2 regions of the Kocuria sp. CPCC 205263 genome follow, and region 2 is predicted to be linked to the other one. Evidence: predicted binding sites of a transcription regulator. Region 2 holds the regulator's gene; the other holds the start of a gene.
The links. The regulator HrcA, encoded in region 2, represses chaperone genes, less so after heat shock. The targets are predictions, from matches to a motif close to TTNGCACTCGNNNNNNNCGAGTGCNAA.
Positions count from the first base shown of each region.

Region 1: groES (co-chaperone GroES) is a predicted target of HrcA. The motif match lies at 1,616-1,642, and genes of this name have one in related genera.

Region 1 covers NZ_JAVKPV010000005.1:12,289-16,699, forward strand. The annotation lists gene RF647_RS08900 (ABC transporter permease) at 1-299, opposite strand, end outside; gene RF647_RS08905 (siderophore ABC transporter substrate-binding protein) at 381-1,376, opposite strand; gene groES (co-chaperone GroES) at 1,808-2,104, shown strand; gene groL (chaperonin GroEL) at 2,263-3,870, shown strand; gene RF647_RS08920 (acyltransferase family protein) at 4,044-4,411, shown strand, end outside.
Region 2 covers NZ_JAVKPV010000003.1:340,698-345,108, reverse strand. The annotation lists gene RF647_RS06365 (16S rRNA (uracil(1498)-N(3))-methyltransferase) at 1-589, opposite strand, end outside; gene dnaJ (molecular chaperone DnaJ) at 586-1,737, opposite strand; gene hrcA (heat-inducible transcriptional repressor HrcA) at 1,810-2,817, opposite strand; gene RF647_RS06350 (DUF3097 domain-containing protein) at 2,992-3,855, shown strand; gene RF647_RS06345 (DUF4870 domain-containing protein) at 4,011-4,411, shown strand, end outside.

The sequences.
Region 1 (4,411 bases), on a different contig from region 2:
AGCCCCGCCCACTCGGTGGTGCCCGTCGTGGTGGGCTCCACGAAGCGGTTCTGCGTGAGCAGCTGCATCACCAGGCCGGACATGGACATGGCGGCGCCGGCGAGCACCAGGGCGATGGTGCGGGGGATCCGCGTGATCGCGAACATTTCGTCGCCGTCCTCGGCGCCGAAGACGTCGTAGACCCCCGTGAGGAGGGACGCGGCCAGCAGCGCGAGGACGCCGAGCGCACCGAGCAGCAGCTTCCAGTCGAACAGCGAGCCCTTGCTCGCCGCGGGGGGTTTCGACACGATCGTCGACATGGGGTCAGTCCTTCCTCCGGCCTCGTGCCCGGCGGACGGCGGTGGTGGGGCGGACCCCGCCACCGCCGTCCGGACGATGGGTCAGTCCTGCGCGCCCATGGCGTCGGCCAGGGTGTCGAAGAACTCGGTGTAGGTCTGGATGCCCTCGTTGGTGTAGGTGTCCCGGGGCATGTAGACGACCTGGCCCTCCTGCACCGCGGTGACGTTCTGCAGAGCCGCGGCGTTCTCGATGACCTCCTGCGCCGGGGTGTACTCCGGGTCCTCGGCGGAGATCGCGGCGTCGCGGTCCAGCACGAGGATCCAGTCGGGGTTCGAGTCGGCGATCGCCTCCACGGAGATGTCGTCGCCCTGGTGGTCGTCGCTGGCGCCCTCGACCTCGAGGGCCGGTGCGAAGTCGAAGATCTCGAACAGCGGGCCCAGGGTGCGTCCGTTGCCCGGGGCGATGAAGCCGATCTCGCCGCCGGAGACGGTGACGGCCATGACTGTGTCGCCGGGCCGGTAGCCGTCGACGACGCGCTGCATCGCCGCGTCGAAGTCGCCGTTGATCTGCTCGGCCTCGTCCTCGCGGTCGAAGATCTGGCCCAGGACGGAGGTCTGCCGCTTCAGCTCCTCGTCGAAGGGCTCGTCCTCCCGCGGGTCCAGCTCGACGATGGTGGCCTCCGGCACCAGGTCGGCGAAGTCCTCGCGGTAGTCGGCGAAGCGCTGGCCGTTGACGATGAGGTCGGGGTCCGCGGCGACGACGGCCTCGAGGTCGGGCTCGCGGTGGTTGCCGAGGTCGACGACGGACTCGTCGTCGGCGTAGGCGATGGTGTCCGGCATGAGGGCGCGCGGGGCCGCCGCCAGTTCGACGTCCCACTCGGCGAGCGTCTCGAAGGTGCGGTTGTCGGTGGCGACGACGGACGCCGGCGGGGCCTCGACCGTCTGCGTGCCGTAGTTGTCCTCGACCTCGACCGTGGCGGCGGAGGGGGCGGACGACTCCGCGGAGGCGGCCTCGTCGCCCTGGGCCGTGCCGCAGGCGGTGAGGGTGAGGACACCGGCGACGGCCAGGAGGGCAACCGGGTGCTGGGTGCGGTTCATGGTCTTCCTTCGTGCAGAGGACGCCGGCGTGCTCCGGGGTGGAGGACGCCGGCGGGATCCGATGGGCGCGACGCACCTGCGCACGGATGCGCCGGGACGTCGAGGAGGGCACCGCTGCTCGGCCGAGGTAAGGGTTGCCTTACCGCTCAACCTAGAGGGTCGGGCGGGCGTGAGGCAAATCATTGGCGAACACCGGCGTGACCTAATTCCTGTCGGACGCTCCCGCGAGGGTCGGTGCGCTGGCACTCGCCTTGACCGACTGCCAGCCCGCTCCTACAGTTGGCCTTGGCACTCTCCGGGTGAGGGTGCTAAGGGCCAGGCGATCGACCGGCACCGCGACGACGGTCGGTGCGCCGATCGGCCCGAAGCGCGACGGCGGGCTCCGCCCGCGGTCGCCCACCGTTTTCCACCCCTACAGACAAGGAGAGATCGTGTCGGTCTCCATCAAGCCTCTCGAGGATCGCATCGTCGTCCAGCCGCTCGCCGCTGAGCAGACCACCGCGTCCGGTCTCGTCATCCCGGACACCGCCAAGGAGAAGCCCCAGGAGGGCAAGGTCCTGGCGGTCGGCCCCGGTCGTGTCGACGACTCCGGCAACCGCATCCCGGTCGACGTCCAGGAGGGCGACGTCGTGATCTTCTCGAAGTACGGCGGCACCGAGGTCAAGTACAACGGCGAGGAGTACCTGGTCCTCCCGGCCCGCGACGTGCTCGCCGTCGTCGTCAAGTAGACCGGGCCGCACCGACCCGGCGCAGACCGCGCAGTCCTGACGAAGGGTGCCCGCCGCACGCCCCGCTGTTCCGGCGGGCCCGCGGCGGGCACCCTTCGCCGATCCAGACCCCGAAACCCGCTGGCGACCCCAGCCACCCCAGAAGGAGCTCTTCGCCCATGGCCAAGCAGCTGGCGTTCGACGACGCCGCCCGCAAGTCCCTCGAGAACGGCGTCAACAAGCTCGCCGACACCGTCAAGGTCACCCTCGGCCCGCGCGGGCGCAACGTGGTGCTCGACAAGAAGTGGGGCGCCCCCACGATCACCAACGACGGCGTGACCATCGCCCGCGAGGTCGAGCTCGACGACCCGTACGAGAACCTCGGCGCCCAGCTCGCCAAGGAGGTGGCGACCAAGACCAACGACGTCGCCGGCGACGGCACCACCACCGCCACCGTGCTCGCCCAGGCGCTCGTCAAGGAGGGCCTGCGCAACGTGGCCGCCGGCGCCGACCCGCTGAGCCTCAAGCGCGGCATCGAGAAGGCCGTCGAGGCCGTCTCCGAGCGCCTGCTCGAGAACGCCCGCCCGGTGGAGGGCACCAACGTCGCCCACGTGGCGACCATCTCGGCGCAGGACCCGGCGATCGGCGAGCTCATCGCCCGGGCCTTCGAGACCGTCGGCAAGGACGGCGTCATCACGATCGAGGACGGCTCGAGCACCGAGGTCGAGCTCGACGTCACCGAGGGCATGCAGTTCGACAAGGGCTACCTGTCCCCGTCCTTCGTGACCGACGCCGAACGCCAGGAAGCGGTCATGGAGAACTCCCTGGTGCTGCTGTACCAGGGCAAGATCTCCTCGGTGCCGGAGCTCATGCCCGTGCTGGAGAAGGTCCTCCAGGCCAAGAAGCCGCTGACCATCATCGCGGAGGACGTCGAGGGCGAGGCCCTGTCCACCCTCGTGGTCAACCGGCTGCGCGGCACCCTCGACGTCGTGGCCCTCAAGGCCCCCGGCTTCGGCGACCGCCGCAAGGCGATCATGCAGGACCTCGCCGTCCTCACCGGCGGCCAGCTCATCACCAGCGAGCTGGGCATCAGCCTCGACCAGGTCACCCTGGAGCAGCTGGGCACCGCCCGGCGCGTCACGGTCACCAAGAACACCACCACCCTGGTCGACGGCGGGGGCACCCCGGCCGAGATCCAGGACCGGGTCGCCACGATCCGCGCCGAGGTGGAGCGCACCGACTCCGAGTGGGACCGCGAGAAGCTCCAGGAGCGGCTCGCCCGCCTGGCCGGCGGCGTCTCCGTGATCAAGGTCGGCGCCGCCACCGAGGTCGAGGCCAAGGAGCGCAAGCACCGCATCGAGGACGCCGTCTCCGCGACCCGCGCGGCCCTCGAGGAGGGCATCGTCGCCGGTGGCGGCACCGCCCTCGTGCAGGCCGCGAAGGTCCTCGACGAGTCCGACCTCGGGCTCACCGGGGACGCCGCGACCGCGCTCGGCATCGTCCGCCGCGCGCTGCGGCAGCCGCTGTACTGGATCGCCCAGAACGCCGGTCAGGACGGGGCCGTGGTCGCCTCCCGCGTCGCCGAGCTCGAGGCCGGGCACGGCTACGACGCCGCCACCGACGAGTACGTCGAGATGGTCGGCGCGGGCATCATCGACCCCGTCAAGGTCACCCGCTCGGCGCTGCAGAACGCCGCGTCCATCGCGGCGCTCGTGCTGACCACCGAGACGCTCGTGACGGACAAGCCCGCCGACGACGAGGGGCACGGCCACGGCCACCAGCACTGACGGCCGGCACTGACGGCCGGCGCCGAGCCGGCTCGCCCCGCGGACCCGTCCCACCACCGGTGGGGCGGGTCCGTCGCCGTCTCCGGGGGCCGCCCCGGCGCCTCCGGTAGAGTGCGGGGGTCCGCACGACCACTGCCGCGCCCCCGGCGGCACGGTGTTCCCAGGAGATGCCCATGACGACCCTCGGCGCGCAGCGCACGCCCACCGGCGTCGAGCCGGACACGGCCCGGCGGGTGGCCCGCTACGCCGGGTTCCGTCCGGAGGTGCAGGGGCTGCGCTTCGTCGCGGTGCTGCTCGTGGTGGTCTACCACGTGTTCCTGGACCGGGTGTCTGGGGGAGTGGACATCTTCCTGCTGATCTCCGCCTTCTTCCTCACGCTGTCCTTCGTGCGCAAGCTCGAGGCCGGGAGGCCGCTGGCGCTGGGGCGGTACTGGCTGCACGTGTTCAAGCGGCTGCTGCCGCTGGCGGTGCTCACGATCCTGGGCACCCTGGTGCTGGCGTGGTGGTTCTTCCCGGAGGCGCGGATCGACCGGGTGCGCAC
Region 2 (4,411 bases):
CCGCCCACGGGGCGCCGGCGGCGCCGGCCAGGTCGGCGAGGGAGTCGTGCGCCTCCTCGTGCAGGACGAGGCCGCGGGTCCCCGGCTCCCCGAGCAGGCGGGCGAGCTCGCGGGTGGTGGACAGGGGCAGCACCTCGGGCCAGACGGCCCGCCGCGACTGCTTGGCGGCCGCCGCGACGGTGTGCACCCACTTCTCGTGGCTCTTGGCGGCGCGCTCCTTCTTCCACCGCACGATGGAACGGTCGGCCTGCCAGGGCACCACGGCGTCGACGCCCAGCTCGGTGGCCGTCTCCACGGCCAGCAGGTCCCGGTCGCCCTTCGCGAGGGCCTGGGCGAGGACGAGCCGGGGCGTGCGGGCGGGCTCGGTGGTCACCGAGACCACGCCGACCTCCATGCTGTCCCGGTCCCCCGCGCGCAGCTCCCCGGTGGCCCGGGTCCCCGCGCCGTCGACGAGCTCGAGCCGCTCACCGGGCGCGAGCCGGCGCACGGTGACGGCGTGCCGGGCCTCCGGGCCGGTGACGGTGAGCGCCGCCCCGGGGCCGAGACCCGCGAGCCGGCCCGGCTCGACCTTGAAGACCGGCAGGCTCACAGGTCGGAGAACCGGTCCTTGAGCCGGGAGAAGAAGCCGCCGGAGCCGGCCGGGGAGTTCAGGGTGGTGCCGGTGGACTGGTCCTCACCGCGCAGCCGGGACAGCTGCTCGAGCAGCTCGCGCTGCTCGTCGTCGAGCGCCGTGGGGGTCTCGACCTCGAGGTGGACGAACAGCTCGCCCCGGCCGCCGCCGCGCAGCCGGGTGGCCCCGAGCTCGTGCAGGGTGACGGTGTGGCCGGTCTGCGTGCCGGGGGCGACGGGCACCTCGCGCTCGCCGTCGAAGGTCTCGAGGGTCACGGTGGTGCCGAGGGCCGCGGAGGTCATGGGCACCCGGACGCGGGCGTGCAGGTCGTCGCCCTGGCGCTCGAACGTGGGGTCGGGATCGACCTTGAGCTCCACGTAGAGGTCGCCGTTCGGCCCGCCGGCGGTGCCGGCCTCGCCCTGACCCGAGAGGCGGATCCGGTTGCCGGTCGAGACGCCGGCGGGGATCTTGACGGTCAGCGGGCGGCGGTCGCGCACGCGGCCCTCGCCGTAGCACTCGTGGCACGGGTGCTTGATGACGGTGCCGAAGCCCTGGCAGGTGGCGCACGGCGCCGCCGTGACCACGGTGCCGAGGATCGACTGGACCTGGCGCTGCACCTGGCCGGATCCGTGGCAGACGTCGCAGGTCTCGGGCTGGGTGCCCGCCTGGCAGCAGGTGCCGTCGCAGGTGGGGCAGACCACGGCGGTGTCCACGGTGATCTTCTTCTCCGTGCCGAAGACCGCGTCCCGGAGGGTGACCCGGACGTTGATCAGGGCGTCCTGGCCCTGGCGGGTGCGGGACGCGGGTCCGCGCCGGCCGGAGCCGGCGCTGCCGGCGCCCTGGAAGAAGGTGTCGAAGATGTCGGCGAAGCCGAACCCCGTGCCGGGGAAGCCCCCGCCGAAGCCGGTGTCGGTGCCGTTCTCGTTGCCGGTCGCGTCGTAGACGCGCCGCTTCTCGGGGTCGGAGAGGACGTCGTTGGCGTGGGAGAGGCGCTTGAAGTCCTCGGCGGCCTCCGGGCCGGGGTTGACGTCGGGGTGCAGCCGGCGGGCCTTCTTGCGGTAGGCCTTCTTGATCTCTTCCTGGCTGGCGTCCCGGGACACGCCCAGGGTCTCGTAGTGATCGCTCACCGTGGTCCGTTCTGTCGAGAGGTCTGTGGTGGGTTTCGCTGGTGGGCCCCGGTGGACGGGGCCCGCGGGGGCTCAGCCCCCGAGGATACGGGAGAGGTAGCGGGCGACGGCGCGCACGGCGGCCATCGTGGACGGGTAGTCCATGCGCATGGGGCCCACGACCCCCACCTTGGACTGCGGCCCGTAGCCGGTGGCGACGACGGCGGCCTCGGACAGGGGGCCCTCGGCGTTCTCCGTGCCGATCCGCACGGCCACCCCGCGGGCGTCCTGCTCCATCTCGGAGAGCAGCCGGAGCATCACCACCTGCTCCTCGAGGGCCTCGAGGACCGGGCCGATGCTCAGGTGGAAGTCCCCGGTGGAGCGGGCGAGGTTGGCGGTGCCGGCCATGACCATGCGGTGCTCGGCCCCGCCCGCCGCGAGGGCGCCGACGGCCTCCCCCACGGCGGCGGCGGCCGGCTGCAGCGGCGGGGCGGTGCTCGCGGTCATCGCCGCGAGGGCGTCCGGCACCGCGGTCAGGGAGCGCCCGACCACGGCGGCCAGCACCCGGGCGCGCAGCTCGAGCAGCTGGGACTCCTCGAGCGGCGCCCGCAGCACGGCGACGCGCTGCGCCACCCGGCCGTTGGTCGGGATGAGCACCACCAGCACCCGGCCGGCGCCGAGGTCCACGACCTCGACGTGGCGCACGGTGACCCCGGAGGCGTGCGGGTACTGCACGACCGCGACCTGCTGGGTGAGCTGCGCGAGCAGCCGCACGGTGCGCTCCATGACGTCGTCGATGTCCGCGGCGTCGTCCAGCAGCCGCTGGATGGCCCGCCGTTCCGGGCCCGAGAGCGGCTTGACGGCCGCGATCTGGTCGACGAACGTGCGGTAGCCCTTGTCCGTGGGGATCCGGCCCGAGCTCGTGTGGGGGGCCATGATCAGGCCCTCCTCCTCGAGCGCGGCCATGTCGTTGCGCACGGTGGCCGAGGAGACGCCGAGCCGGTGCCGGTCCACGAGGGCCTTGGAGCCGACCGGCTCGCGGAAGTGCACGTAGTCCTCCACGATGGCCTGCAGGATCTGCAGTCGTCTCGGATGGTTCACGTCGCTCCTCCCCGGTTCGTCCACGCCCCCGAAGATGCCCTGGCACTCGGGTGGCCGCAGTGCCAACGGCGTCCAGTGTAGCCCCCGTGTCCGACGGCCGGTCGCCCCCGCGGTTTGGTACGCTTCCGGCTGATCCGCGCCGGACGCGCGGCACCGCGACCCGGGAGGACGACCATGAGCCACCACGGCTGGGGGCCGCGCAGCCTCGACGACGACGCCCTCGCCCGCCGCCGGCCGGTCTCCTCGGAGGTCCCGGTCGCCCCGGGGATGCTCCTGGAGGACGTCACGACCGGCTGGGTCGGCGCGGTCGTGTCCCTGGAGACCATCGGCGGGATGCGCGTGCTGGGGCTCGAGGACCGGAGGGGGCGGGTCAAGGCGTTCCCCCTGGGGCCGGGGTTCCTGCTCGAGGGCGAGCCCGTGGTCGTCGTCGAGCCCCGCCGGGCCCCCGCGGCGCGCAAGCCCTCCCGCACGCGCTCGGGCTCCGTGGCCGTCGAGGGGCTGCGCGCGAGCACCGCGAAGGCCTCCCGGGTGTGGGTCGAGGGCTACCACGACGCCGAGCTGGTGGCCAAGGTGTGGGGCCACGACCTGGCGGTCGAGGGCATCGTCGTGGAGCCGCTGCACGGCATCGACGACCTGCCCGCCGCCGTGCGGGAGTTCGGGCCGGGCCCTGGGCGACGGCTCGGCATCCTCGTCGACCACCTCGTGGCCGGCTCCAAGGAGTCGAGGATCGCCGCGGAGACCATGCGCCTGCCCGGCGCCGCGGGCAACGTCCTGGTGCTGGGCCACCCCTACGTCGACATCTGGCAGGCGGTCAGGCCGCGCACCCTCGGCATCGACGCCTGGCCCGTGGTCCCGCGCGGCACGGACTGGAAGACCGGCACCGCCGCCGCCCTCGGGTGGCCGCACCGCACCCCCGGCGACCTCGGCCGGGCCTGGCAGCACATCCTGTCCCGCGTGGACAGCTACGCCGACCTCGAGCCGTCCCTGCTGGGCCGGGTCGAGGAGCTCATCGACTTCCTCACCGCCCCCGGGGCCTGACCCGCCGCTCCGCGTGCACGGGCAACGCCCAGCAGATCGTCACAAAGGCACACGTGCGCGGGGCCGATCCTCCGCCCTCCGGGCCGGTCGATAGGATGGTCGTGTCCCACCCACCGTCCGCGGCCCCGCCGCGGTCCCACCGCCGAAGGACATCCGTGCCCGTGCAGACCGACCCCCGATCGAGCCGCGACAACGCCGGGGCCCCGTTCGAGGGCCTCTCCCCCGTGGCCCAGCCGCTGACCGTCACCGAGGACCACCAGTGGGCGACCCTGGCGCACTTCGGCGGCGTCATCGGCTTCCTCCCCTCGTTCCTCGTCCACCGCGTCTTCCGCGGGCGCGGCCCGTTCACGGAGCAGGAGTCGATGGAGGCCATGAACTTCACACTGCTGCCGACCCTCGTGGTGGTCACCGGGATCCTGCTCGCCCCGGTGCCGTTCATCGGCTGGTTCTTCGCGCTCGCCGCCGCCGCCGCGTGGCTGCTGCTCGCCGTCGGCTCCCTGATCGGCGGGGTCCGGGTCAACCGCGGCGAACCGCACCTCTACCGCTTCAACACCCG